3 regions of the Brevibacterium linens genome follow, and region 2 is predicted to be linked to each of the others. Evidence: riboswitches for the same ligand, from Rfam matches in the RefSeq annotation. Region 2 holds a riboswitch; each other region holds the start of a gene.
The links. A riboswitch is a leader RNA that binds a small molecule or an ion and turns the genes downstream of it on or off. The one in region 2 is predicted to bind thiamine pyrophosphate.

Region 1 (5,445 bases), 1.1 Mb from region 2:
GAGTTCGCGCGCGGTCGCGGCGGTCAGGGTCTCGCCGGGTTCGATCTTGCCCCCGGGGAATGCCCAGCGCTCGGCGTCGGGCATGTGGGCACGCCGGATAAGGAGTACACGTCCTTTTCGGACCACTGCCGCCAGCGTCGCCGGCTTCGGGTAGGAAGCGTCGCGCGTCATCTACCCCGCCCCGATCGTCGACTCGGAGTGGTCTTGGAGGTGGGCTGTGATCTGCATGAACGGTGGATGGTCGATAGGTGCCTGGGAGCCGACGTCCTCTACGGTTTGTGCTCCGCGGTCGGTGACCTTGTCGACTGTGAAGCCGGCCTCGGTCAGCACCGCCTCGTAGGTGCTGATGAACCAGTGCCGGTCGACAAGCTCGAGGATCCCGGTGCCGGGGATCTGCAAGCTGACCTTGCGTTCGTCTCCGTCACGGTAGCCTCTGCCGGGCTCGCCGCTGCGGAAGGTCGGGAACGGTACTCCTGTGGCCGCCGGGTTGCTATCGACGATGAAGAGTCTGCCGGTCGGTGTAAGCACTCGGGCGAGCTCGCGGGCGATCGCTCTCAGTTCCTCGCGTGTGGGCACGTTGATGAATACGAAGCAGCACACGATCGCATCGAATGTGTCATCCGGGTAGGGAACGTGGCCGCTGTCGATGGTGTGGAATCGCGCGGCCGGTTGCGGGGTCTGCGCCCGGGCGAGGGTGATCATGTCGGTGCTGATGTCGACTCCGACGACCTGTGCTGCGGCTCCGGCGTCGAGGAGGCGTCGTGAGACTTTTCCGCTGCCGCACCCATAATCGAGCACGATCCCCCCTCGGCCGCAAGCAGTTTGGAGGTCATTGACGAGCGGGGTATAAGCCAGTCGGTTTTCGACATAGTCGTCATAGGCATCGAACCCTGCTGAGACTGCCGGAGTCGTCCATGATGTCGTCACTGCTGCACCGCCCTCACACGCGCGTTTTCGATGCTGGGCCATCGGCTCACGACCAGCTCCCGGTGGAGGGGATGGAGGTCGCCGATAATCGATGGGTCGACTGGTCGTTGGTATTGGAGTTGCCGGTGGATCCAGAACAGGCGGACAATGTCGACCCACGCTTCCGGAAGATCAAGGGTCGCCAGTGCGCGGCCTGGGAGCTCGTCTGCACGGATCGACTTCTCCAGGGCGAGGACCTGGTGCACCTGGTCCAGGCTCGCCCCCGAGGGCAGCCGTGGAAGAGTGCTGGGTTCCTCCACGATCGTCTGATCATCGCCGCCGAGGAGGGTGTGCACCTTGGTGAGGTCTTTTTCGTAGATGTGGATCGAGCCGACGTTGTGGATGTACACACCCGGGGTCAGGCCCAGCATCGAGGCGAGAAATTCTTGGATGAACGTGAAGGAGAACGTGTCGTTGAGCAGTCCCATGTACGCGTCGTTGGCGCGCATGAACGCGACCATGTGCAGACGGTCCTCACGGCGCAACAGCTGGAGAGCCAGCGTGCAGGAGACGTCGATGTTGCGGCGGTAGATGTCTTCGGAGTCGTCGAAGATCTGCAGAACGGCACGCTTGCTCGCAGGGTCATCCTCGCGGAGGGTGTTCACGATTCGTTCGATCGCAGTCTCGTCGCCGACGTGTCTGAGCAGTTTGGGACCATACCCGGTGCCCGGCAGGCTGAGGCCGTCGGGACTGTACCGGCTCATCGAGGGTGCGTAGGTGCGGATGAAGTCGAGGTCGTTCTTCCCTGAGAGGTACCACAGTGCTTCGGCGTAGTTGAAGATGATGTTCTGCCGACGAGACCTGGCCAAGCAGTACCGCCGGGCCGGGTTGGTCAGGCGTGCGGTGTAGCCGATGATTTCGCGTTCGTCCTGCCCGCGGGGACTGTTCTGGTATTCGAACCCGGTGTAGACCTGTCGCAGGGAATCCAGGTAGAGCGTGTGGAGGTCGGGATACTCAGGCTTCACTGACGGCTCCTGCCTGCGCGTGCTCGATCGCGGTGAGGATGCGTGGTCCGGTGGGCTGCTCGGGATCGATGGTGATCATCTGGACGTCGGCGACCGCTGAGAGGCCTCGGACGAGGAACGCGTACTCGGCTCCCTCGTCGAGGAGTAAGACGATGGGTTTGTTCCAGGCGGAGGCCCACCCGATCTCGATGTGCGTGCCCGGGGATGCCGGTGCGCCGGGGAACGCGACGAAGACGTCGCAGGCGGCGATCTCCGTGTAGTCGATGCGTGTGCATTCGCTGGGTTCCATGAACTCACGGCCCCAGTGCTCTCTGCGGTGGGCGCAGTGCACATCCCACCCCTGGGTTTCGAAGAAGTCGATGATCGAGGTGTACTTGTCGATCGCGGCGTCGCCCATCACATGGGTGTCGGCGTCGACGAGAGCTTTGAACGGGCCGGCGAGAAACATCTTTCGCGTCATCGTCACGGCTCCTTTCATGAGTCGAAGTGGTTAGCTCTACCGATCGGAACGAGGAGGGGCTGTTCTGCATCCCTACCCGCGCGGCCAGAGCTGGTGGAAGTGATGCAGGGGACCGTGACCTTGGCCGACGTCGAGGCGGTCGCTGGCAACGAGAGCGCCGTGCAGGTAGGTCTTCGCCCGTTCAACGCTTTCGGGCACGGTGTGGTCAGGCAGCAGTGCGGTGATCGCCGAGGACAAGGTGCAGCCGGTGCCGTGGTCGTTGAGGGTTTCGATCCTGGGAGAGGTGTAGGTGGAGATCCCGTCGGGGCCGGCGAGGTAGTCGACACTGACCGTCTCGTTCGTGAGATGCCCGCCTTTGAGTAGCGCCCACTGACAGCCAAGGCCACGCAGCCCGGTGGCCTGGTCCTCCATCTGCCCCAAGCGGGTGACATCTGTGGTGTCGAGGAGCACGGCGGCTTCGGGAAGGTTCGGGGTGATGATCGTGGCCAGTGGCACGAGCGTGTCTCGGATGGCTGCGACCGCATCGTCGTCCAACAGCCTGTCGCCGCTCTTGGCGACCATCACCGGATCAAGGACCACGGTCTCGGCTTCGTGGTATTGCAGGCGCTCGGCGATGACCTCGGCGATCGCGGCGTTGGCGACCATACCGATCTTTACCGCGTCGACGCGCACATCGTCGAACACTGCATCGATCTGCTCACCGACGAAAGAGGGATCAAGGGGCATGAACGAGCGCACACCGCGCGTGTTCTGTGCCACGACCGCGGTGATCGCGGCCATACCGTAGGTGCCCCTCGCTGAGAAGGCTTTGAGATCGGCGTGGATGCCCGCCCCGCCAGTGGGGTCGGTGCCTGCGATGGATAGGACGTTCTTGATCGTCATGCGTGCACTTCCTTCTGCTGCTGTGTGGCGGCGTAGCGGGCGACCTCGGCGACATCCTTGCTCAGAGTCAGGCGGGCCTCGTCGACCTCGTCGAGGGGGAACCAGCGTGCTTCGAGGGCGTCGTCGCCAGCGTGGGGTTGCCCCGAGCGCCACTGGCAGAGCACGGCGATAAGCACGTAGTGACTGTCCAACCGTCCAGTCTCGTCTCGGCTGAACGCGTCAACGGAAGTCAAAACACCGGTCGCCTGACCGATGATGCTGGTTTCTTCACCGAGTTCGCGTTCGGCGGCTTTGGTGATCGTTTCTCCGAATTCGATCTTCCCGCCCGGGAATCCCCAGAATCCTGCATCAGGAGGGTTCGCGCGACGCACCAAGAGGACATGGTCATCTTTGATGAGGACGGAAATGACCGCGACCCTCGGGCGCACCTCGACTGAGGACGTCGCGGGGCCGACAACAGAATGGGACACTGTAACCTCCTAATGGGGAGGCCAGCGAAGGAAAGAAGCCCTGCTAGACCAGTCCCTTCGCCGGCATGATCCGGATCAGGTTCTAGGGTCACCACGCTGACAACGTCCAGTGGTATCTCAGCCCCTTGACGGGACACCCCTCGGTGCAACCCGAATCTACCAGAATGCCGTCACAGATACACCCTGCGCGGATTGCCCGCTGCGGGATGCTGGTGTTGGGATCGGCTGCGCACCTATCCAGTGCTGCGACTGTGCCCGATGGAGCAAGTGCCCGTCTCACGGGTGGAGTCACTGGTCGGTGTCGGCCTTGGACGGTAGAATGGAAGGTGTCGGGCGAGCATGAAGGAGGACAGGTCATGGCGACGACGAAGGCCCTGGAACAGGCCGAGATCGACCGGCTCGAAGCGCAGGTCACTGCGAGCCAGCGGATGGCTAGCGAAGAGGAGACTGACGCCGACCGTGCCCTGGGCCGCAAGGTGCTCACTGGAGAGATGTCCGCCGATGACGCCATCGCCGTCCGGCTGGCGCAGATCGACGCGAAGCACGGCATCACCCGGTAACACGCCGCGGGCCAATGTCTCGGGCGGGGGTGGACGGTGATGCCGGATCATTACACGTATCCCGGCACCGAGGTGCTCGTCAACATCCCCGGCTACACCGACCCGGCGGCGTGGAAGGAAGCCGAGACCGCCCACGGCGCGAGATAGGTGCCCTGGATCACGAGCTGCGAGCGGCGTTGCAGCGGCGAGCACACCGCCTCGACCCCGACCCGCCGTTCGGTCCACCAGACCAGGGGCGGGGGCCACATGACCGAGGACTCGGACTATGAACACTCAACGTACCGCCACAGGCGAGCGGAACGAGAGCAGCGTGCGGGCGGCCCGGTCACGTCCGGGCGAGGAGAACGGGTCCGCAAAATGGGCGGACCCGTTGATCACGACGCAGGCCAACCTCTCAGGGCGAAACCCCTGGCACGGTGGGAGGAAATTTCCTCCCACCGTGCCAGGGGGACGCCCACGGTGCCGCCACTGTGGCGGCGCCGTACGCCTCGCGCGGGCAGGCCATGGTGGTGCCGAATCGGCACCACCATGCCATCCGCAGGTGCGAACCGTGCAGGGGCAACGGGGCCGGAAAATTTCCGGAGCCGTTCACCGGCCCCCGGCGCGGGCACGGTCCTGCAAAATTTGCGGGACCGTTGGCTTGGGCACGGGGGTGGAAAATTTTCACCCCCGTGGGCTCGAGCCGACCGTGGTGCCACCGTGGCACCACCGTCAAGAACGAGGGCAGGTCGACGGTGGTGGCAAATTGCCACAACCGTGCTGCCGGAGACGACGACAGCGGGCTGACGGTGGTGCACAATTTTCACCACCGTGACGTTCCGCTGGTGACTGCTCCGGGGGCGCCGAATCGGCACCCCCGTGCCCGACCCCGTTTTCGGGGCCTCCAAGGGCACGACAGCACTGACCATCCACATATAGTAGCTCGCTCCTGCGCGGATGGCTAGATGCAGTGATTGCTGTTTTTGAACCTCGGGTGTATAGGCGTACCTGTCGGGTATGAACAGTATCCCGACACCCCAGACCCATACGCCCACCACGACGACGAGGCCGCGCCTGGCGATCGACGACGAGGCCCTGACCGACACCGACCGGGAGACGATCCGGCAGGCCGCGAAGACCACAGCCTCCCGGTTCCCGCCCAT
Region 2 (11,958 bases):
CCACCGCCACTCCGCCCACCGCTCTGCTTCAGGAGGCCACCGCATGCTGACCGCATCAACCATCGATTCCGCACTGCGCACCGCCCTCGACGAAGACGCTCCCTGGGGCGATATCACCGGCGAAGTCTTCATCCCCGCCACCGCCTCGGCGAGGGCCGAACTGCGTGCCCGCGAAGACGGAGTGCTCGCCGGAATCGAGGTCTTCGCCCGCGCCTTCGCCCTCGTCGACCCGAACGTCACGGTCGACCTCGCCGCTGCCGACGGAGACTCTTTCACCGCAGGTCAGGTGCTTGCCACGGTCGCGGGCCCTGCACGAGCGGTGCTGCAGGCGGAGCGGATCGCATTGAACTTCTGCCAGCGCATGAGCGGAATCGCCACCCAGACTTACGCCTTTGTCGATGCCGCCGCGGGGCGGGCACGCATCGTCGACACCCGCAAGACCACCCCGGGCCTGCGGGCGTTCGAGAAGCACGCCGTGGTCTGCGGCGGCGGGCACAATCACCGTTTCGGACTCTCCGACGCGGTCATGGCCAAGGACAATCATCTCGCCATTCTCACCGGTGCCGGGCTGTCCGTCGCCGAGGCGATCCGCACCGCCCGTGCCCGTCTGCCGCACACGACGAGGATCGAGGTCGAGGTCGACCGGCTCGACCAGGTGCCCGCGGTGCTCGACGGCGGCGCCGATGTCATCATGCTCGACAACTTCACCCCGGCCCAGCTGCGCGACGGCGTCGCACTCATCGATGGTCGTGCCGTCGTCGAGGCCAGCGGCAATGTCACCCTGGAGACGATCCCGGAGATCGCTGCCACCGGCGTCGACGTCATCTCATCGGGCGCGCTGACCCACAGTGTCCGTGCGATCGATCTCGGTCTCGACCTGACCCTCGAGGCCTGAGATGACCGGGCGCCTCTACCTCGACACCGCGGCCGCGGCCCCCGTGCGCAGGGAAGCCCTCGAAGCCGCGTGGCCGTATCTGGCCGGCGCGTTCGGCAATCCGTCGAGCCATCACGAGTTCGGTCGCGGCCCCGCCGACGCTCTCACCGACGCCCGGGCTCGGGTAGCGAAGGTGCTCGGAATGCGCGCCACGGACATCACATTCACCAGCGGCGGCACCGAGGCGGACAATCTCGCGATCATCGGCATGGCTCTCGGGCACCAAACCCAGGGTCGGGCTCAGACCCAGCGTCGGGCCGGGACCGCGGTGCCGCCTCGGCGACATATCGTCACCTCCCCCATCGAACACGAAGCGGTGCTCGCCTCGGTCGAGTTCCTGGCCCGCGTCCACGGATTCACCGTCACCGAGGTGGCCCCGACCTCCGACGGGACCATGACCGAACAGGCGCTGGCCGCGGCCGTGCGCCCCGACACCGTGCTCGTGACCGTGGGGTATGCGAACAATGAGATCGGCACCGTCGCCGACATTCCGAGCTTGGCCGGCATCGCCCATGACGCCGGCGCCCTCTTCCACACGGATGCGGTGCAGGCGGCCGGCTGGCTGCCGCTGACCGGGTTGGGCGTCGATGCGCTCAGTTTGGCCGGGCATAAGGTCGGTGCGCCGAAGGGCATCGGGGTCGCCGCGATCCGCGCCCGCGTCCCCGTCGAACCGCTCATCCACGGCGGCGGGCAGGAGTCCGGACGCCGTTCGGGCACGGAAAACGTGGCCCTGGCCGTCGCGTTCGCCACGGCCCTCGAACTCGCCGAGGCGGAGCGGCGTGAGGCCGCCGATCGTGTCCGGGCCGTCCGCGATGAGTTCATCGCCGCTGTTGTCGACAGCGTGCCCGGGGCGTTCCTCACAGGCGCGGCGGGCACGGCCGGGTCTGACGGTCGGGAGACTCGGACTCCGAACCATGCGTCGTTCTGTTTCTCGAATACCTCCGGAGAGGCGGTGCTGCTCGAGCTCGACCGCCGCGGGGTGACGGCGTCGAGTGGTTCGGCCTGCGCGGTCGGCTCCGACGAGCCCTCGCATGTGCTCACGGCATTGGGGATTGCCGCCGAGGTCGCGCAGACGAGTGTGCGCTTCACCTTCCCGTCCTCGATCACCGGCGAGCAGGGACGCGCTGCCGCGCAGTCCGTCATCGCCGCCGCCGGGAGCTTGGCCACGAGCTTCGCCTGAGGCTTTTCGGGGCCGCTGAAGCGAGCTTCGTCTCACTCCGGCGTGCTTTTGATCACCTTCGCGCTCACCAGGTGGGATACCCCTATCTTTCTCGGTACTTTGGGGCGAGACTGAAAGAGACGCATTCGTCTCAGGGTGTGAGGGGGCCGCCATGGATCTATTGATTCTGTTCATGATCGCAGTGATGTTCGCGACGATCGTCTTCGTCATCGGACGATACGCCTGCCCGAAGCATGACCGAGTGCCCCTCATCGAGGTCGATCATGTGCTCCTCTGGACCGCCCTGCGCCGCGGTTGGCATGTGCTCGGATCCTTCGGACCGCTCACTCCCTACCCGGAGGATCCCTCGGGCGCATCCCGCGCCTGAGGTTCTGCCTCCTCAGTCGGGGCGAACCTCCGTCACCTCAGTCAGAGCGAACCTCCCGGACGATCGCCGCAGGCCAGTTGCGCACAGCTGTTGTTAGAGTGACAACATGCCTTCCCGTTCTCAACCGCATCGGAACCCACCGAGTGGAACCGCCGCGCTCATCTTTGCGTGTCTCTCGATCCTCGTCTTCCTCGGGTTCTGCGTCTGGTTCTGGGTGCAGGCCCCGGACACCGTGGCCACCCATTTCGATTCCGGCGGTCAGCCCGATGACTGGACGTCGAAGGCCGGACTTCTGGGGATCTTCGTGCCCGTGGGGCTCGGCCTGCCCACCCTCATGTCGATCCGGCCGTTGATTGCCAAGCTGCCGATCTCGCTCATCAATGCCCCACACAAGGAGTATTGGATCGAGCGAGGCGACAAGACCTACCTCGTCGACTGCCTCATGGAACTCCTGCACATCACCGCCGGACTCACCGCACTGCTCATCGCAGCCATCCTCGTCATCATCGCGGAGACAGCACGTTCGGCGACGATGCCGGAATGGCTGACCGTCGTGCCGACGGCTGTCTTCCTCGTCGCCACAGGACTCGCCGTCTGGCGCTTCTACCGCAGACTCACCCCGCCGAGGTGACCGCGTCGTCGGCGACGGCCACCCCGCCGAGGTGACTCTGCGGTCCATCCCGACCGCAGGGGTGGGAACGCTCCCGCCCTCCCACCGGGGTGACCGACCAGAGGTCAGGGCCGCCTCGGCGAGGGAGATCCGATGCTCCCCGGGGTCAGACGGTGACTTCTTGGGGCAGGAACACGGAGACGTCCCAGTTCTGCATCGCGTGGGCCGACGCCCAGAAGTGGAGTTCGTATACGCAGGCCTGTTCGAAGGCGGCTCGCATGCGGGCGGATTCCTCGCTCGGGGCCTTCGCGAGTTCCTGTTCGAGGATCTGCACGGCGTGGCGGGTCGATTCGTCGAAGTCGGGAGAGTCGTAGGTCTGCACCCAGGTGCGGTAGGGGTGGTCGTCGGCCATCTGCCCGGCCCGGTCGACAAGCACCTTGCCCATATGGGCGTACACCCAGAAGCAGGGCAGCACTGAGGCCACGCCTTCGCCGTAGGATCGGCTGGCGGCGTTGGCGACGAGGAAGGACACGTAACCCAGCGTCGTCGGGGAGGCCTTGAAACGGGAGCCTTCCGCGGTGAGCTCCTCCAGCGCCGAGGCGAGTCGGGCGTCGGCGAGCAGCTCTGCGTGCATCTCCTCTTCGACGGTGATCGCCTCGGCGGCGGAGCCTGCCCAGAATCGGGATTCGTCACGGTCGACGGTCTTCGCGGCCAGGAACGACATGGCCTTCGCATACCCGTTGAGATAGAGACTGTCCTGCGAGATGTAATTGGCGAACGCCTTCGGACCGAGGCTGCCGTCGGCGAGCTGGGCGAGGAACGGCAGGGCTTCGATCTGCTCGACGATGGGGCGAACGCGGTCCCACAGCTGGGTGGTCAGTGGGCCGGCGGTAAAGGTGACGGTCATGGGAACTTCTTTGTGCTCGTGTGACGTGGTGATTCGTATGACGTGGCGGTTCGAGTGAGTTGGCGCTTCCGGTGAGGTGGTGGTCAGGCGGGATGGATACCTCAGGCGGGTCGATCGCGGACGATGTCGACCTGGTGGTCGACGGGTCCGTGGGCGCCCTCCGGATCCAGACTCAGCTGCCAGTCCGCAGCCGAGTTCAGGGCGCGAGCGAGAAAATCGAGGGCATTGCCGACAGCCTCGCCGAGGAGGTCGGACCCGATCGCCGCGCGTGACCGATCTTCCCCGGTCGGGGCCGCCGGATCGGCAGGTCCCCCGGCGGCAGCTGCGCGTTCACGGCCGAGGACGGCCACCTCGGCGGTGATCGCAGCCGAGAGAGTGCACCCTGTTCCGTGCGTGTTCATCGTCGTCACGCGGGGGTGGGTGAACTCCCGGACCTGACCGTCGCTCGTGGCGAGGATGTCGATGACCTCGTCATCGCTACCGTGTCCGCCCTTGAGCAGGACCGCTCCGGGCCCGCGCTCGAGCAGGCGCCCGGCCTGGTCACGCATGGCTTCGGTCGTCTGCGCTTCGGGTTCGTCATCGCTGATGAGCAGGGCCGCCTCGGGGAGGTTGGGGGTGATGAGGTCGGCGACGGGCAGCAGGTGGGTGCGCACGGCGTCGACGGCATCGGCCTCGAGGAGGCGATGGCCGGAGGTCGCGATCATCACCGGGTCGACGGTGAAGAAGCCGAGCCGGCCTTCGGCGGCGCGGGCGACGACGAGTTCGACGAGGTCACGGCTGCCGAGCATCCCCGATTTCGTCGCATCGACGGGCAGGTCGCCGAGCACGGACTCGAACTGATCGGCGACGAAATCGACGTCGATCGGATAGACGCGCGACACCCCGTGCGTGTTCTGCGCGACGAGGGCGGTGATGACGGTCGTGCCCATAGTCTTCCGCGCGGTGAAGGTCTTGAGGTCGGCGTGAATCCCGGCGCCGCCTGAGGGGTCGGTGCCGGCGATGGACAAGGTGATCGGCGGGCGGGTCGTCACTGGTCGCTCCCGGTGAAAGCGGCGAGCAGCTCTTCGGCCGCCGACTTCGGATCCTCGGCCAGGCAGATCGCCGAGACCACGCAGATTCCGATCAGTCCACGTCCGTGCAGGTCGGGGGCACGGTCGGCGGTGATACCGCCGATGGCGACGGCGGGGATTCCGGCTTCTGCCGCCAGCTCGCCGAGGCGGTCCGGTCCGATGCCGTCGGGGGCGTCGGCTTTCGTGGAGGTGTCATAGACCGGTCCGATGCCGACGAGGTCGACGACTCCGGAGTTGCGGGCGGCGGCGAATTCGTCGCTGTTGGCGGCCGAGAGACCGATGAGCGGTGCCGCACCCAGGGCGGCGCGCACCTCGGCGACGGTGGCATCGGTTTGGCCGACGTGGATGTGCACGGTCTCGCCTTCGTCGATGAGGCGGCGGGCCACCTCGACGCGGTCGTTGAGGACGACGGGAACCGTGCGGTCGGTGCCGCGGGTGGCGGCGTCGACGGCGGCGATGACCTGGCGGGTGAGCGAGTAGAACCCTGCGTCGTCGATGTCCTTGTCGCGGACCTGGACGATGCCCACTCCCCCGGCGACGGCGGCCTGCACGGTCTCGGCGACGCTGCGACCGGCGGCTTCGCATTGCGCGGAGTCGGTGACGAGGTAGAGGCGAGTGTCGATTCCGGCGAAGCGGTCGGTCGCGGCAGCGCGGTCGGTCGCGGCGGCTCCATCGGTCGCGGCGGCGCCGTTAGCGGCGGCGCCGTTCGGGTTGTCAGCGATGTGGGCGGATCCGGCGGTCATGCCTGGACGCTTTCGCCGGCGGTTTCATTCGCAGAAGTGAGCGTGTCGAGGCTGATTCTCGCCTGCGCGAGTCGGTCACCGTCGACGGCGTGGAGCGCGTCGAGGAAGTTCACCGAGTAGCTTCCCGGCCCCTTCGCACCATCGGCGGCGAGTTCACCGGCGACCGCGAAGTGCGCGTGGGCGGCGATGACGGCTTCGAACCTCGCCGAGGCGGCCCCACCGTTCGCGGACCCGTCCGTGGCGTTGACGGCCGAGGCATCGGCGTCGGGGTCGGCCAGTCCTGCCCGGGCGGCAGCCAGGTAGGCGACGGTGACGGCACCGAGAGAGCACCCGGTGCCGATGACCATCGGCATGAACTCATGTCCGCCGGTGATGCGGGCGACGTGGACGGTGCCGTCGATATGGGCGACGACGGCATCGGTGGGTCCGGACACGGCGACGATCGCACCGGTTTCCCTGGCCAGCTTTGCGGCGGCGGGGAGGACGGCATCGACTTCAGCGGTGGAGTCGACTCCACGACCGCCGAGTCCGACTCCGGCGAGAGCCGCGATCTCGGAGGCATTGCCGCGGATGGCGGTGGGGTGATCGGCGGCGGCGCGGCGGATGCGGGAGGTGCGGAAGTCGACGGCGCCGACGCTCACGGGGTCGAGGACCCAGGGTTTGCCGGCGGCGTTGGCGACGTCGATGGCGGCATCGGCGGCGAGCAGCTGGTGGTTGGAGGCGGTGCCGAAGTTGACGAGGACTCCGCTGGCGATTCCGGCGAACTGTCCGGCGTCGGCTTCGTGGTCGAGCATCGCCGGGGAGGCGCCGACAGCCAGGAGCACGTTCGCGCTGAACTGCTGCACGACGGTGTTCGTGATGCATTGGATGAGTGGATTGCTTGCGCGCAGTCGCGCATTCGCAGAACGCAGGTCGAAGTCAACCATGACGATCCCTTCGCTAGTATGGCCCAGATCAGGTTCGATGGGTGTTCTCTCAGCCTCGGTGTCCTCCGTGCGCAGCTCTTCGGTGCGAACGGATCCTCGTGAGGCACCCCATGTCATTGGCTTCGACTGTATCAGCCCGACTGAGGCACGGCGACTCCTTGGATGCTCAGTGCCGACCGCTCGACTTGACGTCGCTGTATCAAGCAATGCATTGCGCGCTCGACGCTCAGGCGAGCGGTCGGCAGAGGGAGCTCTTGCGGAACCGAGAGGTCGACGACAACTTGAGCGCTCAGCGCTGAGCGGACGCCCCTGTGCCGCCGACCCGGCACTACCCGCGCCCGACGTACCTCTGGCCTCGGCGGCTGAGCGCATCGATGACGACGGCGGTGAGCAAGACGAGCGCGGTGATGATCTGCTGTGCATCGGAGTTGAAGCCGATGAGGTAGAGACCGTTGTTGATCGCGCCGACGACCAGTGCGCCGAGCACTGCCGCCCAGGCAGTTCCGCGACCACCGAACAGCGAGGTGCCGCCGATGACGGCCGCAGCGATCGCGTTGAGCAGGTCCTGCGTGCTCACCAGCGTCGATCCCGCGTTCGTCGTCACTCCGGTCTTGATGAATCCGAACAGAGCGGCCAGCACTCCGGCAGCCATGAACACGCTGATGCGCACCCAGGTCACGCGGATGCCGGCACGCCGGGCGGCTTCGACCTTGCCGCCGACGGCGTAGATCGAACGACCATAACGGGTCTTGCGCAGCACGAGGTCGATGATGATCGCGATGACGATCATGAGGAAGAACGGCATCGCCAGACCGAAGTCCTGATTGACGAGGATGAGGAAGCCGAACACGATCGCGGCCAGCAGGACGATCCTCACGATCACCGAAGTCCAGCTCGGAGCGCTGAGACCCTCCCGGTGGCGGCGCAACTTCGAATAGATGATGCCGACGCCGAATCCGATGATCGCGATCGCACCGAAGACATAGGCCCAGATCGCCGGGAAATAGAAGCTCGCGAAGTCGAAGGCGAAGGTGTCCGACATCGACAGGTTCTTCTGCGTACCCAGGGTTGTCAGCGTCAGGCCGGTGAACGCGAGCAAGCCGGCCAGGGTCACCACGAACGCCGGGATGCCGACGACGGCGAAGAACCAGCCCTGGATCGCACCGACGACCAGGCCGAGCAGCAGCATGATGACCAGCGCCAGGGCCGGCGGCACACCTTGCCTCACCACCAGAACACCGAGCAGCGAGGCGGCCAATCCGCCCAACTGCGCCAGGGAGAGGTCGATCTCGCCGAGGAGCAGGATGAGGTTGATGCCCAGGGCAAGTATCGCGAGGAATGCGACCTGGGTGGAGAGGTTGACGAGGTTGGCCGGAGAGATGAAATTCGAGTCGGCCGTCTGGAAGACGATGACGATGACGATGAGGGCGAAGATGACCGGGAACGATCCGAGCTGGCCCTCTTTGACCCGTCGCAGGAACGTTCCGACGACGCCTTCGTGAGAGATCCGTTCGTCGGTGATGAAGGAATTGCGGGTCATCGACGCTCACCCCTCCGTGCCGCACGCTTGGTCACGACGTTGTCGCTGGCCCCGGTGATCGCGGCCACGAGCACGTCCGTGCGTTCGTCGCCAGGGAAGTCACCGGCGTCCTTGCCCAAGCGCAGCACGTGCACCCGCTCGCACACAGCCTGCACGTCAGCCATATTGTGGCTGACGAGCAGCACCCCGAGGTCACGTTCCTTCAGCCGTTCGATGAGGTTGAGCACCTCGGCCGTCTGGGCGACACCGAGCGCCGCCGTCGGCTCGTCGAGCATGACCAGGGAGGGTTCGCCCAGCAGCGAGCGAGCGATCGCGACGGTCTGACGCTGACCGCCGGACAGGGCCGCGATCGGCACTCGCACGCTCGGGATCTTCGCTGACAGACTGCGCAGCAGCTCCCAGGATTTGGCCTCCATGGACACCTCGTCGAGCACTCCGCCGCGGGTCTTCTCATGTCCGAGGAAGAGGTTGGCGACGACGTCGAGGTTCTCGCACAGGGCCAAGTCTTGGAACACGGTGGCCACTCCGGCCCTCTGCGCGTCCTTCGGGGAGGAGAACCTCTGCGCCGTTCCGTTCATGATGAGCTCGCCCTCATCGGCGGCATGGACTCCGGCGATGACCTTGATCAGCGTCGATTTGCCGGCGCCGTTGTCGCCGACAAGGCCGACGACCTCGCCGCGGCCGACGCTGAGATTGATGTCGGTCAGTGCCTGAACGGCACCGAATCGCTTGTTGATTCCGCGCAGTTCGAGCACCGGCTCGCTGTCGCTGCCCGGCGTCCGCGTCGCCGCAGATGCCTGGTCAGGTGTCTCTGGTGTCATCTGTTCCTACTTGTCGCAGTCGTTGACCCCGGCAGCCGGCGACCGGTGATGGTCGCCGGCTCGAGGTCGGTCGCATCAGATCGTGAGCGCGCACGTGCTCACTTCACGCCGGCATCGGCACAGAGCTTCTCCACCTTGCTCGTGCAGATATCAGAGGCCTTGATCTGGTCGCCGACGATGTCCTTGATGTTGTCCTTGGTCACGACCTTGGCCTCGACGAAGTCCGTCGGGGTGTCTTTGTAGGTCGTGCTCGCTTCGACGTCCTCGCCCGCAGCCAGAGCCACAGCGGCCTTGGCGGCGAACTCCGCCTGCGGTGGGATCGACTTGTAGATCGTGGCGAACTGATCACCCTTGAGGATGTTCTGCAGACCGTCGACCTCAGCGTCCTGGCCGGTCACCACGGTTTCGACCTTGGCCTTCTTCGTCGCGGCGATGACGCCGCCGGCGGTGCCGTCGTTGGCCGCGTAGATGGCGATCGGCTTCTCACCGTCGCCCTGCAGCTGGCCTTCGACCCACTGGCGGGCGTCGTCGGGGTTCCAGTCGAGGGTGTCATGTCTGGCGGCGATATCGACGCCGGCACCTTTGAGAGTCTCTTCGGCACCGGCCTTGAAGTCCGCGGCGTTCGGGTCTTTCGGGTCACCGTTGACCATCCACACCGGGCCCGATTTCGGGTCGACTCCGGCCTCCTTGAGCCCGTCGAGCACGGCCTGGCCTTGGAGGTTGCCGATCTTCTTGTTATCGAACGAGGTGTAGTAGTCCGCGCCCTCGAAGAAACGGTCGTAGGAGATGACCGGGATCTTCTTCGCTTCTGCCTTCGACAGCGCCGATGCCACCGCTGAGGCATCGACTGGGTCGAGCACGATGGCATCGACACCTTCGGTCACTGCGGCTTCGAACTGCTGTTGCTGCTGGGTCGCATCCTGATTGGCGTTGCGGTATTCGACCTTCGCATCCGGATTGGCCTCTTTGAGGTACTTCTCGAAGTTCGGTTTGTCGAGCGACTCGTATCTGGTGGTCTTCGACTCGGGCAGCAGCAGTGCGATCGTGACGTCTCCGTCGCCGCCGGATCCGCTGTCCGCCTCGTCGTTTCCCTGCCCTTTCTGATTGCCGCAGCCGCTGAGTGCAAGAGCACCGATCGCGACCGAGGCGCCGAAGAGCGCCAGCTTCTTGTGGGACTTAAGGTTGTGCCTCATTGTGAACCTTTCAATCAATCTGACAACGTTGTCAGGCTGTTGAATATGATTCGCTCAACGCCGTCTGCTGTCAACTGTTTCGACAAAAGTTTTCAGCGGGTGTCCGGCGGCTCTTCACCGCTGCCACGAGCGATGACGCACAGCGCGTTGTCGAAATCGGGCACGCTGTCGTCGACACGACAATGCCCCATCGTCTCCGCCGCGATCGGGCCGTTTCCCTCACCGAGGCGGCCCCCGCCGGCCCCGGCAGCGCTGGGTTCCACCCCCGCACCGCTGGGTTCCGCACCGGCCCGGAGCCTGCGGACCGCCTCGGCGGCAAAGGACTCGACGTTGCGATCGACGACGGTGACGTCGAGGAGTTCGGCCGTGGGGAAATCGTCGATGCCCACCAGGGCCGGCCATTCGCCGAGGCGGCGGCAGGCATCGATGGCGCCCTGCGTGAGCGTGGCCGAGAGGGTGATGAGGGCACCGGGGGCGCTGCGGGAGCCGAGCCAGGCGGCGACGACGTTCTTTGCGCTGGCTTCGTCGTGGGCGTCTTCGCGCATATACGCGCGCCAGCCGACACCGCGACGGCCGGCGACGGCATCCTGGATTCCCTGCAGGCGGCGGGTGGTGATGAGGCTGGGCGATTGATCTCCGATGACGCCGAGTGCCATGTGTCCGTGTGCGAGCAGCTGCTCGGCCGCGAGGCGTCCCGCTTCACGGTCATCACCTGCGACGATGCCGATGCCGGGACTGTCGACCGCCGGGTCCAGGGAGACGATTCTGGTGCCTGGCGCCGAGGCGGCTCGTGCGTAGGTCTCGGCCGCCTCGGGGTGGGCGCGGATGACGATGATCCCGGTCAGATCGTTGGCGAGGCATTCGTCGAGGAAGGCTTCCTCCCGGTCGGGATCGTCACCGACGACGGTCACTACAGGGCGCAGGTCGACGGCTGCGAGTTCGGCTTCCACGGCGGCGAAGGCACGAGCCTGAAAGGCGTCCCCGGCATCGGAGAGGACCACGCCGATATAGGGTGAGCGGCCTCCGGCACGCAAGCGCCGGGCTGTGGAATTGAGTCGGAATCCGAGTTCTTCTGCGGCGGTTTCGACCTTCTCCGCGGTCGAGGCGGCAACGTGCTTTTCGCCGTTGAGGACGCGGGAGGCCGTCTTGATGCTCACACCGGCGCGGGCAGCGACCGTGGCCAGGGTCGGCCGATCGTTCTGCTTCGCCATGTGCGCACCTTTGAGTCTGAGGACCGATTCGTGACTCTGCGCAGCGACGCGCAGGCAACCGTTGGAATGATACTAACCGCTGAGGTGAAGGATGAACGCACTCGCCGAGGTGGGGCTCCGCTGCGAAGCCCCACCTCGGCGATCGCGGTGTTCGGACTTCGGCGCCTCACCCACCGCTCAACTCAGCGCCGACCGCACACATCGGCTCGGTCGCATCGCATCGACCGCTCAAGTCCGCACCGACCGCGCGCCGCATAGCTCGCTGCAGTGTCGCTGAGGTGAGCGGTCGGCAGATAGCGGCCGCGTCAACGGTCCCCGGGATCAGTCCGGCAGGCTCGTCACTGCCCGGTTGAAGTCCATGGCGGTCTTGATCCAGAACGCCAACTGTTCGTCATCACGGACAGACTCTGCGCTCACGTTGATCCATCCCGGCCCCATGTTTCGCCCGGTTCCCAT
Region 3 (11,958 bases), 1.8 Mb from region 2:
AATGGTCGAAGAGCCTGGAGAACCCGAACGAGTTCGTCCTCGTCGAGGCATTCACTGACGAAGGCGCAGAACCGCACGTCACCAGCGATCACTTCGCCGCCGGTCTCGAAGCCATGCGCCCGCACCTGGTCTCGACTCCGAAGATCATCTCCCGCAAGATCGACGGTGAGGGCTGGGACGAGATGGGCGAACTCAAGATCGACTGAACCCCTTCCAGACCTTCATCCCGGGTCGACCGAGCACATAGACTTCTGCCATGGCGACCAAAGCGCAGAACATCGCATCGATCGAAAAGGCTCTCGGCGAGCCATGGGCAGACACCCGAGCTCGCCTCGAGGCAGCCGGGGGAGCGTCGGCGAGCCACAAAGAACTCGCCGACGCTCTCTATCCCCAGTTCGACGGCAGGGTCGACAACCACGGCTGGTGGGTCCAAGGCGCCGTCGTCGCCTATGAGCAGGAGATCGGACGCCGCGTCCCCGGCCAGCGCGCCGACGGCACCTTCGACGTTGCCGTCTCCCGCACCATCCCGGGCGATCGTTCCGCACTCATCGCCAAGTTCGCCTCCCTCGTCGGCGACACCCTCAACGAGGTGGCCCTCGACGGCGATCCCCGCACCTCGGAGACGGCGAAGCGCTCCTTCTGGCGAGCCAACCTCGACGGCGGCATCAAGGTCGAAGCCGCAGCCGAGACGAAGAGCGACAACAAGACCCTCGTCGTCCTCACCATATCCAAACTGCCCAGCCCCGAAGCCTTGGAGGAATGGCGGGCCTTCGGCAAGGACCTCCTCAAACAGCTCTGAGTTGTGCCATATCCTCGTCGCCTCAGCCGATGATCGGGTTCCAGACTCCGAGCATGTGAGCCGCACCGATCGCGACCGCGCAGACGGCCAGACTGAGAAGCACCGCCACGACATCTCGGACCGTGAAACTCGACCGCCTGCGCCACGTCCGTCCAGGACGACCGAATGCCCGACCCTCCATCGCCATCGCCAAGGTCGTCGCCCGGCGGATCGAGACCACGAGCAGGACGAACACCCCGCTGAAGAGGCTGCCCGTGCGCCGCAGAAGCGAACCTCCGGAGACACCGCGCGCACGGCGAGCCATCGCCAGCACCTGCCACTCACTGACCAACAGTCCGAGCAGGCGTGAGGCCGCGAGAACCGAGACCACGACGACCTCTGGCAGGCGCAGGTGCTGAATGAGCGCATCGGCGAGGTCACGCGGATCGATCGTCGACGCGAGCACGATGAGCGGGATCGCCAAGGCGAGGGCACGGACGAAGATCGCCGCAGCCGCGGCCAGGGACCCCGTGGTGAACAGAATCGGACCGAAGTCGACGACCACATCTCCGGTTTTCTCCGCCAACAGAGCCGTGCCCCAAGCGGCGAGCAGAGCGCCGGCGGGCAGGAACCACAGCCGCTTGGCCGCGGCCACCAGATCGAGTCCGGTCGCCGGCAGCGCCAGCACTGCTGCCAGCAGCACCACCCCGGCAGAGACCAGATCGATGCTCAGCAGCGCCCCGACCATGAGGATGAGAGCGACTGCGATCTTCGTCAGCGGATTGCACCGAGCCAAAGCGGTCGAACGCACCACGGGGATGAGCTGCCCCGGATCCTGTACCGCGACCTCGGGGGAGTGGCGAACGTGCTCATCGAGGCCCTTACTCACCGCGCTCACCCGCCCTGACATGCGAATCCGACTTATTGCCGTCGGATCGCTCTTCGTGGCCGCGGTAGCCGAGCTCGAGGAGATCGGCGCCGATGGCCTCGAGGAACGCCAGATCATGGCTGACCGCCACCACTGCGGAACCGTGATCCAAGGCATCGAGGAACATCTCCACCAACCCCGCCCACGTCAGCGCATCCTGACCGAAGGTCGGCTCATCGACGATGAGCACCCGGGGCCGGGGAGCCAGCATCGCCGCCACCGACAGGCGACGCTTCTCCCCACCGGAGAGACTCTGCGGATGAGCCTGCGCCAAACCGGTGAGACCGAGACCCGCAAGAAGCTCATCCACCCGTGCCTGCGACTCGGCGGCAGACCACCCGGCCAGCCTGGGACCCAGCTCGAGTTCGGCCGCCACGCTCGAGGTGAGGAACTGGTGGGCCGGTTCCTGGAAGACCATCCCGATGCGCGCCGCCAGCTGCTTCGACGGCCACGCGAACGGTCGGGGCCGTTTGGCTCCTTCCCGCAGGGCCGCCTCGGCGAGGACCTGCCCGGAGAATTCGGGCAGCAGGCCCGCCAAGGTCAGGGCCGTGGTCGATTTGCCTGCCCCATTCGCACCGATGATTCCGAGGGCCTGACCGGCGCTCAGGCTCAGGTCCAGTCCGGTCGCGGCGGGGGTGGCCATGCGCGGTCGAGCAACGCTGAGCCGATCTGTGCGCAGCAGAACCTCGCCGAGGCGGCCCGACGTCCCACCGATTCCTGCGGCCCCGCCTCGGCGCGGGGTGGGGGAGTCCTGCGGAATCCAGATGCCGCAGCCGATGAGCGTTTCGGTCAGGTCCGGATCGGTGAAGATCTGCTCGGGCGGACCTTGGGCGACGATCCCGTCACCGCCCAGCACGATGACACGGTCGACGTGCTCGGTCCACAGCTCCACCCGGTGTTCGACGACGAGCATGGTCGCCTGTGTCTCGGCCTGCACGGTGAGCACGGCATCGCGGACCTCGGTCGCCGAGGCGGGATCGATATTGGCCGTCGGTTCGTCGAGGACGATGACCTCCGGGGCCATCGCATGGATCCCGGCCAGGGCCAGCCGCTGCTTCTGCCCACCGGACAGGGCCGCACTCGGATGCTCCGGGGCCAGATCGAGTCCCAACGCATGCAGGGACTCGGGGACCTGAGCCTCGATGACCTCGGCCGGGAGTCCGAGGTTCTCCATCCCGAATGCCACATCATCACCGACGCGGGAGAAGATCACCTGCGAATCGGGATCTTGGAGGACCAGCCCGGTGCTGCCTCGGCGAGGATCCGGTTTCTCTCCGCCGACGAGGAGTTCACCGGTGGCCTCACCCGATTCCTCGGGCAGGACACCGGCGACGGCGTGGAGGAACGTCGATTTCCCGGCTCCGGAGGCGCCGAGCAGCAGCACCTTCTCTCCGGCCACGATCTGCAGGTCGAGCGGACCGACCGCCGGCTGATCACGGTCGGTGTGCGTCCATGAGAAGCCGGCGGCCGTGATCGGCAGCGCCATCAGCGACGGCCGGAGGCGAAGGAGCTCAGAGCTCCGGTGGCCGCGATCGCCCGGTAGGCGTACCACGCGCCGATGCCGGAAATGACGAGGCCGGAGATGATCGCGCAGACCGCATAGATCGCCTGGAACCCGAACTGCCATTCGGCGTTGTACATGATGTTCTCGCTCACGGCCATGAACGCCGCGGCCAGCACACCCGAAGCGGCGGTGACCCACAGGGTGAAGCGTTTGTAGCCGAAGGCGGCGAAGACGAGTTCGGCACCGAGACCCTGCAGCAGACCCGAGAGCAGAACGGTCGCCCCGAAGTGGGAGCCGAGCACGGCTTCGACGATCGCGGCGATGAGTTCGCACAGGAGTGCGGCACCGGGTTTGCGGATGATGGCACCGGCCAGCGGACCGGCCAGCACCCAGAGTCCGGCGATGAGGCCGATCGACGGCGGGAATGCCTGGAAGGCGAGTTCGAGGACCTTCCAGCTCAGCGCGAGCACCCAGAAGACGAGTCCCACGGCGATGCCGAGCACGGCGGTGGTGACATAGTCGACGACCCGCCACTGCTTCGTCTTCGGCGCCGCGGTGAAGGCCTGCGCGCGGGCGGGGGTGGTGGTCGGCGCGGTGGTATTCGGCATTGTGCCTCCTCATATCAAGGAGGGGTGAAGAGTCTCGACTTCCTTCGGCGGTACTGACCGCATCAGGTTCGAGGGTCTGCAGCTTCTTCTGCACTCTCAGCGCCCCTGACGGCGCTCCCCTGTCGTAGCCACCACTGTACAACAGGTGAGAGAAGCAGCGACCGGGAGCGGAGGCGACGCGGAGGCCGGGATCCGTCATCGACGATTCACCTCTCGTTCCCTGTCTCGTCGACGGGCCTCGAACGACCGGACACTACTGATCGGTAGGAATGGGTGGGTGAATACGCATCGACTCAAGCGACCACTCAGTGCCCTGTCCGCCGCCACCCTGCTCGCCGCTCTGGTGGCGGCCCCGGTGCCCGTGCGCGCCGAACCGAATCTCGGCTCGGGCGGCCCGAGTTCGACCGTGAGCCAGGACCCGACGGACACGCCCGCCGAGGCGGATGCAGGGAATGAGGCGATCACCGATCCCGTACTGCAGGTCGGAGCCGACTCGACGACGCGCAACCTCTCGTGGATGAGTGAGAACTCCGGCGGGGGAGAGGTCCGGTGGGCGCCGGTCAATGAACTCGAGGGAGGCGAACTTCCCGCCGACGCGGCAGCGGCTGAGACCACGGACTCCGGTCTCGCCACCGACCTCAAACGTCACTTCAACCATGCGAGCATGACCGACCTGGAACCCGACACCGACTACGCCTACCAGGTCGGCAGCGACGAGGACGGGTTCACCGAGGTGCAGCAGTTCACCACAGGATCGTCCGGAGGAGATGACGAATTCCTCGTCTTCGGCGACCCCCAGGTCGGCGCCGGAGGCGGAGACCCCGACGACGCCACCGGCTGGGAACGGACCCTGTCGACGGCCGTGGCCACTGCCGACGACCCGAGTTTTCTCTACTCCCTGGGAGACCAGGTCAACGCCGCCGGCAACCAAGAGCAGTACGCGCAGTACCTGGCGCCGGAAGCGACCCGGACGATCCCGCAGGCGACGACGATCGGCAACCACGATGTGTCGTCGAAGGCCTACGAACAGCACTTCAACCGACCCAATGTCAGCCAGGACCACGGCGGCGGAGGCATCATCACCTCCGGCGGCGACTATTGGTTCATCGAAGACGGAGTCCTGTTCCTCAACATCAACTCGAACAGTTCGGACATGGACGCCCACGCCGAGTTCATCGACGAGGTCGTCGCCGAACACGGTGGCCAGGCACGATGGACTGTGCTGGGATTCCACCATTCGATCTATTCGACGGCAACACATTGGAACGATCTCGATGTGAAGCGGCTGCGGAAGGCGATCCCACCGGTCGCGGCCCGCAATGACATCGACCTCGTCGTCTCCGGCCACGACCACATCTTTAACCGCACCTTCCTCATGGACGGGGAGGGCAAGCCCGTCGAGGGCTCCGAAGCGGGAGCCGATGAGGCGAAGGAAGACGGGCAGACGCTCTACCTCACGCTGACCTCGTCATCGGGGTCGAAGTTCTACGACTACGTTCCCGGCCTCGACTGGGAAGGCAAGAGCGTCCACAACGACATGCCCGCCTTCACCCGGGTCCGCGTCAGCGACGAAGCGCTGCGGGCGACGACCTATGAGGTGCCTGCTGAGGGAGCGTCGGCCGATGGCGAACGGGCGGAAGCGCGGGCCGCAGCCGAGCAGATCGACGATGTCGAACTCAGGCGCGCCGAGGCGGACGAACCCGCCCCGGGCGACGACGCCGGTGCAGACGCGGATTCCGGAGCCGGTGCCGACTCCGCGGCAGGTGCAGATGGTGCAGGTGCGAATGACGACGCAGACGCAGACGGCGCCGGAACAGAAGCTGACGCCGCAGCGGATGGCTCGGACGTCGATGCCGGCACGGCAGACTCTGGCGCCGATGCGAACGGTGCCGAAGCGGACACCGCGGGAACGGGCGATGATGCGGGTTCCTCCGGGACCGCCTCGGCGGGTGGGGATGGAGACCTTCCCCGCACCGGCGGTGGACTTGCGCTGCCCTTGACCGTCGGGGCGGGGGCGCTGGCACTCGGCGCGACGCTGATGGTCGTGAGCCGTCGCCGCCGAGGTGCCGGCCTCAGCTGATCAGCACAGCCTTGCTGATCGGCCCGACGCTGCGCATCAGCTCGGAACCACCATGACCGGACCCTCGGCGTGGTTGAGGACCCCGCGCGAGACGGATCCCAGCAGAGCGCTGCGGATCCGTCCGCGCCCGCGGGTGCCCATCACGGTCAGCTGTGCGCGGGAGCTGATCTCGACGAGGGTTTCGGTGGGATCGCCGACCGGTACCGAGGTGGTCACCGTCAGATCCGGGAACTGCTCGGACAGTGTCGCAGCTTCCTTCTCCAGGCCTTCGGTCAGCTGCTTCTGCCGACGCGAGGTGACCTCGGAGCTGAGCTCGAGGTCGGGGTACCAGTAGAGCCATTCCTCACCGGCCGGCAGCACCACGACGAGTTCGAGCTCAGCCCCGCGAGTGGCGGCTTCGGCAGCCGCCGTGAACATCGCGACCCGACCGGTGTCAGAGCCGTCGACGGCAACAACCACCGGGCCCGAGTCCGCGGACGCCGAGGTCGATCGTTCGGGAACGACGATCGTCGGGCAGTGCGCATGGGCCGGCAGAGCCGTGGACACGGATCCGAGGACGCGGCCCATGAATCCGCCGCGTCCGCGAGCACCGACGATGACGACTTCGGCGTCGGCGCTGAGCGTGACGAGCACACCGGCGGAGTTTCCCGGCGCGGTGCGGAAGGACTTCTCACCGGAGTAGTCGCGCAGGAGTTCGACCGCCTCGGTGAGGGTCTTCTCTGCTGCCTTCTTCGCCTTGTCATCCTCGGGTTCGCTGGGGATGGAGGCCATATTCGGGTAGATCATCGTCGGCAGCTCATAGGCGGTGACGACGGTGAGAACGGTCCTGCGACGTTCGGCCTCGACTGAGCCGTAGCGGACGGCTTGAGCGGCGAGTTCGGAGCCGTCGAAGCCGACGAGGACGCCGAGTTCGAGATTCAGGCCGGATTCGGACGAACTGGTTTGAGCAGACATCTCGCACCTTTCGATCGGGGCCTGTCCAACCCAGACGCCGACGACGGCCCCGACTGGCGGTATCGTCCGCGTCCTCTTCAGTCTAGCAAGACTGTTCTACGAGATGTAGAAAAAGCGTGCGGCGAGAAGCTGCGTCTCACCTGGGCGCGCCCGCGGCTCAGACGCGGAAGCCCAGGTGAGCCAGCGCAATGCGCAGAATGTGGTCCTGGCCGTAGCAGAGCTCGCCCACGATATCGGGACGCAGGGTCTCCTCGGGGGTCAGCCAATCGAGGCTGAGCGCATCGGCTCGCGGAGTGCATTCGCCGCGGACCTCCATGATGAAGCACATGGCGATCGCGTGCTGGCGCGGATCATGGAGCAGGGCCGAGCCCTCGGTGGGGAAGTATTCGGCGATGTGGAACGGGCTGATCGCAGGCGGAATGACCGGCAGCGCCATCGGGCCGAGGTCGTTTTCGGCGTGACGGACCAGTGCGGTTCGGATGGTCTCGTGGAAGCGGATCCGCCCGCCGACGAGCTCTCGTCCGAGGGTGCCGTCCTCGAGGCTGCGCAGCAGCAGGCCGATGCGTTCGACGTTGCCCGTCTCGCCCACCCGTACCGGGATGGCGTTGACATAGGGGATCGGCATGCGTCTGCGCAGGCGCGCGTATTCCGCGTCGTCGAACCAGTTCTCGTCGAAGTCCAGGGCAGTCCGAGTCATGACCCAATATTCCCACAACCATCCCTCTCTGCAGAAGAGTCTGGAGGCCCTGTTGATGAACTGGGACACGTATCGGGTAAAGTATCTTGATGTCGAGATAAATTTCCGACCGGCAGGGACCTGCCAAGTGACGTGGCCTACAGTTGTGTCAGCACTACGTGACCATATCCGGTCAAGGACTATGAAGGGGTATCCATGATCAATCATGAAGTCCGTACCTACAAGAGCTCAGAGAACCTGGCTCGCGAAGATCAGCTCGCCTGGAAGATCGCCGAGGTCGCATCCGATCCGACTCCGGTCGACTCCGACGTCACCGAGATGGTCATCAACCGCGTCATCGACAACGCCGCCGTGGCAGCAGCCTCGGTGCGCCGCTCCGCTCCGACCCACGCTCGCGAGCAGGCCCAGACCCACCCGTTCAACCCCGGCGCCAACATCTTCGGCCTGCCGGTGAGCGACCGCTTCTCCCCGGAATGGGCCGCTTGGGCCAACGGTGTGGCCGTGCGCGAACTCGATTTCCACGACACCTTCCTCGCCGCAGAGTACTCGCATCCCGGTGACAACATCCCGGCTGTGCTCGCAGTCGCCCAGCACAAGGGCATCGGCGGCAAGGACCTCATCAACGGCATCGCCACCGGCTACGAGATCCAGGTCGACCTCGTCAAGGGAATGTGCCTGCACGAGCACAAGATCGACCACGTCGCCCACCTCGGCCCCTCGGCAGCCGCCGGTATCGGCGCACTGCTCCACCTGCCCACCGAGGTCACCTTCCAGGCCGTGCAGCAGGCGCTGCACGTGACCACCGCGACCCGTCAGTCGCGCAAGGGCGAGATCTCGTCCTGGAAGGCCCACGCTCCGGCCTTCGCCGGCAAGATGGCCGTCGAGTCCGTCGACCGTGCGATGCGCGGCGAGGGTGCTCCGAACCCGATCTACGAAGGTGAGGACGGCTTCATCGCTTGGATCCTCTCCGGTCCCGAGGCCCGCTACACCATCCCGCTGCCGGGCAAGGGCGAAGCGAAGCGCGCGATCCTCGACACCTACACCAAGGAGCACTCGGCCGAGTACCAGGCTCAGGCGCTCATCGACCTCGCCCGCAAGCTCGGCGGACAGATCGAGGACCTGTCGAAGATCAAGCGGGTCGTCATCCACACCTCGCACCACACCCACTACGTCATCGGCACCGGTGCGAACGATCCGCAGAAGATGGATCCTCGTGCCAGCCGCGAGACCCTCGACCACTCGATCATGTACATCTTCGCTGTGGCCATGCAGGACGAGGGCTGGCACCACGAGCACTCATATGCTCCCGAGCGCGCCGGCCGTCCCGACACCGTCGAACTTTGGCACAAGATCGAGACCACCGAGGATCCCGAGTGGACCCGCCGCTACCACTCGATCGACCCCAACGAGAAGGCCTTCGGCGGTCGCGTGGAGATCGAATTCGAGGACGGCTCGACGCTGACCGACGAGATCGCCGTCGCCGACGCCCACCCGTTCGGTGCCCGTCCCTTCGCCCGTGCGAACTACATCGAGAAGTTCAAGACCCTGGCCGAGGGCATCGTCTCCGACTCCGAGCAGGCTCGCTTCCTCGATCTGGCCGAGAACCTCGAGAGCCTCGACGCCAAGGGCGTTGCGGAACTGAGCTTCGCCGTCGACGGACTCGAGCACAGCGGATCGAAGGGAATCTTCTGATGCTCGGCGCACAGGCAACCCCCGCCGAGCGCCGCGCCACGTTCCGCGAGCTGCTCGCCGGTGATCAGATCGTCCAGTTCCCCGGCGCCATCAACCCGATCAACGCTCAGATCATCGAGCAGACCGGCTTCGAAGGCGTCTACATCTCCGGAGGCGCGTTCTCCGCGGCCATGGGTCTGCCCGATATCGGGCTGACCACCCTCACCGAGGTGGCCGACCACGGACGCAACATCGCCCGAGTCACGAACCTGCCGACTTTCATCGACGCCGACACCGGATGGGGCGAAGCCATGAATGTGGCCCGCACGGTCCAGGAGTTCGAGGACGCCGGAATCTCCGGAATGCACCTGGAGGACCAGGTCAATCCGAAGCGCTGCGGCCACCTCGACGGCAAGGAGGTCGTGACCGCGGCCGAGATGTCCAAGCGCATCAAGGCCGCCGTCAAGGGGCGCCGGGACGACAACTTCGTCATCTGCGCCCGCACGGACTCGCGCGCCGGGGAAGGTCTCGACGCCGCCATCGACCGGGCGAAGGCCTATGCCGATGCGGGTGCTGACATGATCTTCCCCGAGGCGATGCGCGATCTCGGAGAGTTCGAGAAATTCGCCTCCAGCGTCGATGTGCCGATCCTGGCGAACATGACGGAATTCGGAAAGAGCGAACTGTTCACCACCGAACAGTTGGCGAATGTCGGAGTCAAACTTGTGATCTACCCGGTCACGACTCTGCGCATCGCCATGGGTGCGATCAGATCGGGCCTGCAGACCATTCGGGACAAGGGCACTCAGGTGGACCTGCTCGAGGGCATGCAGACCCGTGCGGACCTGTATGACACGATCGACTACTCGGCGTACAACGAGTTCGACGCCGCAGTATTCAACTTCTCACAGGAGGGTCACCAGTGACCGAAGAAATCAAGAAGGGCCTCGCCGGTGTCGTGGTGGACACCACCGCAGTGTCCAAAGTGGTCCAGGAGACCAACTCGCTGACCTACCGCGGCTACCCCGTGCAGGAGCTCGCCGCCAAGCGCAGCTTCGAAGACGTCGCCTACCTCATCTGGAACGGCGAACTGCCCACCGAGGCGCAGCTGGCAGAATTCCAGGAACGCGAACGCTCCCAGCGTGCCGTCGATGACAAGCTCGTCGACCTCATCCTCGGCCTGCCCAAGGACTGCCACCCGATGCACGTCGTGCAGACGGCCGTGGCCTACCTGGGCGCCGTCGACCCCGAGGCCGACACCGAGGGCGCCGAGGCGAACCTGGCCAAGGCCGAGCGTCTCTACGCCCAGCTGCCGACGATCGTGGCCATCGACCACCGTCGTCGTCACGGCCTCGACCCGATCGCCCCGACGAAGGACCTCGGCTACGCCGCGAACTTCTTCAAGATGGTCTTCGACGAAGTTCCCGCCGAGGAGGTCGTGCGCTGCTTCGACGTGTCGATGATCCTCTACGCCGAGCACTCGTTCAACGCCTCGACCTTCACCGGTCGCGTCATCACCTCGACCACATCGGACCTGTATTCGGCAGTCGCCGGTGCCGTCGGTGCGCTCAAGGGCCCGCTGCACGGCGGAGCGAACGAAGCCGTCATGGCGATGCTCGAAGAGGTCGGCACCGCCGACAAGGCTTCGGCCTGGATCGACGAGGCACTGGCCAAGAAGGCGAAGATCATGGGCTTCGGCCACCGCGTGTACAAGAACGGCGATTCGCGCGTTCCCACCATGCGCAAGGCGTTCGAGGACATGGTCGCAGTCAAGGGTGCGAACGATCTGCTCGATCTGTACAACACCTTCGAAGAGGACTTCGTCGGGCGCAAGGGCATCTACCCGAATCTCGACTACCCGTCGGGCCCGGCCTACCACCTCATGGGCTTCGACACCGAGCAGTTCACCCCGATCTTCGTGATGGCCCGCATCACCGGCTGGACCGCTCATATCTTCGAGCAGCAGGCGAACAACGCCCTCATCCGTCCCCTGAGCGCCTACGACGGTGAGGAACAGCGCGAGGTTCCCGACAACCGGGGCTGACCTCTCGAAAGGCAGAACACCCATGAGACGAGACGGTTCATACCGTCCGGTCGATCTCGAGGGTTTCGACTTCACCGTCACCGGTGGAGTCGGAACCCTCGTCATTGATCGGACCGAAAAGCGCAATGCCATCTCCCGGCCCATGTGGAGGGCGCTGCCGCAGATCATCGCGAACGTCGACGCCGACGATTCGATCGGTGCGCTCGTGATCACCGGGGCCGGCGGGCACTTCTCCGCCGGTTCGGACATCGCCGACCTCAATGTGCCGCTCGACGACTTCTGGGAACTCAACTCCACCGCCGAGGCGGCCCTGGCGAACTCGCGGACCCCGACGATCGCAGCGATCACCGGCAACTGTGTGGGCGGGGGAACGGAGATCGCCGCGGCCTGCGATATCCGCATCGCCGCCCCGGGATCGATCTTCGGCGTCACCGCGGCCAAGCTCGGGCTCGTCTACCCGGCCGGCCCCACGAAGCGCCTGGCTCAGATCCTCGGCGATGCCTGGGCGAGGTATCTGCTGATCACGGCCTCGATCGTGAAGTTCGAGAAGATGGCCGAACTCGGCTTCTTCCACGAAGTCTCCGACAACCCGTTGGAGGCCGCGCAGGCACTGGGGGAGCGGATCGTGGGACTGTCCCGACTGAGCCAGGTCGGAGCCAAAGCGATCCTCGACGGTGAGTTGGCCGAGGACACA

Region 1: it holds a riboswitch for thiamine pyrophosphate, as region 2 does, so the genes downstream of both, CXR29_RS00655 (NUDIX hydrolase) here and thiM (hydroxyethylthiazole kinase) in region 2, are expected to answer to the same signal.
Region 3: it holds a riboswitch for thiamine pyrophosphate, as region 2 does, so the genes downstream of both, CXR29_RS04510 (ECF transporter S component) here and thiM (hydroxyethylthiazole kinase) in region 2, are expected to answer to the same signal.

The regions. Positions count from the first base shown of each region.
Region 1 covers NZ_CP026734.1:144,062-149,506, forward strand. The annotation lists gene CXR29_RS00630 (NUDIX hydrolase) at 1-171, opposite strand, end outside; gene CXR29_RS00635 (class I SAM-dependent methyltransferase) at 172-969, opposite strand; gene CXR29_RS00640 (thymidylate synthase) at 924-1,931, opposite strand; gene CXR29_RS00645 (nucleoside 2-deoxyribosyltransferase) at 1,921-2,391, opposite strand; gene thiD (bifunctional hydroxymethylpyrimidine kinase/phosphomethylpyrimidine kinase) at 2,464-3,273, opposite strand; gene CXR29_RS00655 (NUDIX hydrolase) at 3,270-3,743, opposite strand; TPP riboswitch at 3,778-3,894, opposite strand; gene CXR29_RS00660 (hypothetical protein) at 4,100-4,303, shown strand; gene CXR29_RS00665 (hypothetical protein) at 5,300-5,445, shown strand, end outside.
Region 2 covers NZ_CP026734.1:2,877,268-2,889,225, forward strand. The annotation lists gene nadB (L-aspartate oxidase) at 1-50, shown strand, start outside; gene nadC (carboxylating nicotinate-nucleotide diphosphorylase) at 44-895, shown strand; gene CXR29_RS13015 (cysteine desulfurase family protein) at 897-2,114, shown strand; gene CXR29_RS13020 (hypothetical protein) at 2,266-2,481, shown strand; gene CXR29_RS13025 (DUF1648 domain-containing protein) at 2,588-3,112, shown strand; gene CXR29_RS13030 (TenA family protein) at 3,258-3,998, opposite strand; gene thiD (bifunctional hydroxymethylpyrimidine kinase/phosphomethylpyrimidine kinase) at 4,100-5,029, opposite strand; gene thiE (thiamine phosphate synthase) at 5,026-5,811, opposite strand; gene thiM (hydroxyethylthiazole kinase) at 5,808-6,737, opposite strand; TPP riboswitch at 6,725-6,858, opposite strand; gene CXR29_RS13050 (sugar ABC transporter permease) at 7,066-8,277, opposite strand; gene CXR29_RS13055 (ATP-binding cassette domain-containing protein) at 8,274-9,098, opposite strand; gene CXR29_RS13060 (substrate-binding domain-containing protein) at 9,197-10,291, opposite strand; gene CXR29_RS13065 (LacI family DNA-binding transcriptional regulator) at 10,384-11,502, opposite strand.
Region 3 covers NZ_CP026734.1:1,048,774-1,060,731, forward strand. The annotation lists gene CXR29_RS04490 (putative quinol monooxygenase) at 1-206, shown strand, start outside; gene CXR29_RS04495 (hypothetical protein) at 257-799, shown strand; gene CXR29_RS04500 (energy-coupling factor transporter transmembrane component T family protein) at 822-1,667, opposite strand; gene CXR29_RS04505 (ABC transporter ATP-binding protein) at 1,660-3,192, opposite strand; gene CXR29_RS04510 (ECF transporter S component) at 3,192-3,818, opposite strand; TPP riboswitch at 3,841-3,949, opposite strand; gene CXR29_RS04515 (FN3 domain-containing metallophosphoesterase family protein) at 4,096-5,898, shown strand; gene CXR29_RS04520 (universal stress protein) at 5,935-6,852, opposite strand; gene CXR29_RS04525 (DUF4916 domain-containing protein) at 7,010-7,549, opposite strand; gene CXR29_RS04530 (MmgE/PrpD family protein) at 7,745-9,241, shown strand; gene prpB (methylisocitrate lyase) at 9,241-10,146, shown strand; gene CXR29_RS04540 (bifunctional 2-methylcitrate synthase/citrate synthase) at 10,143-11,264, shown strand; gene CXR29_RS04545 (enoyl-CoA hydratase/isomerase family protein) at 11,287-11,958, shown strand, end outside.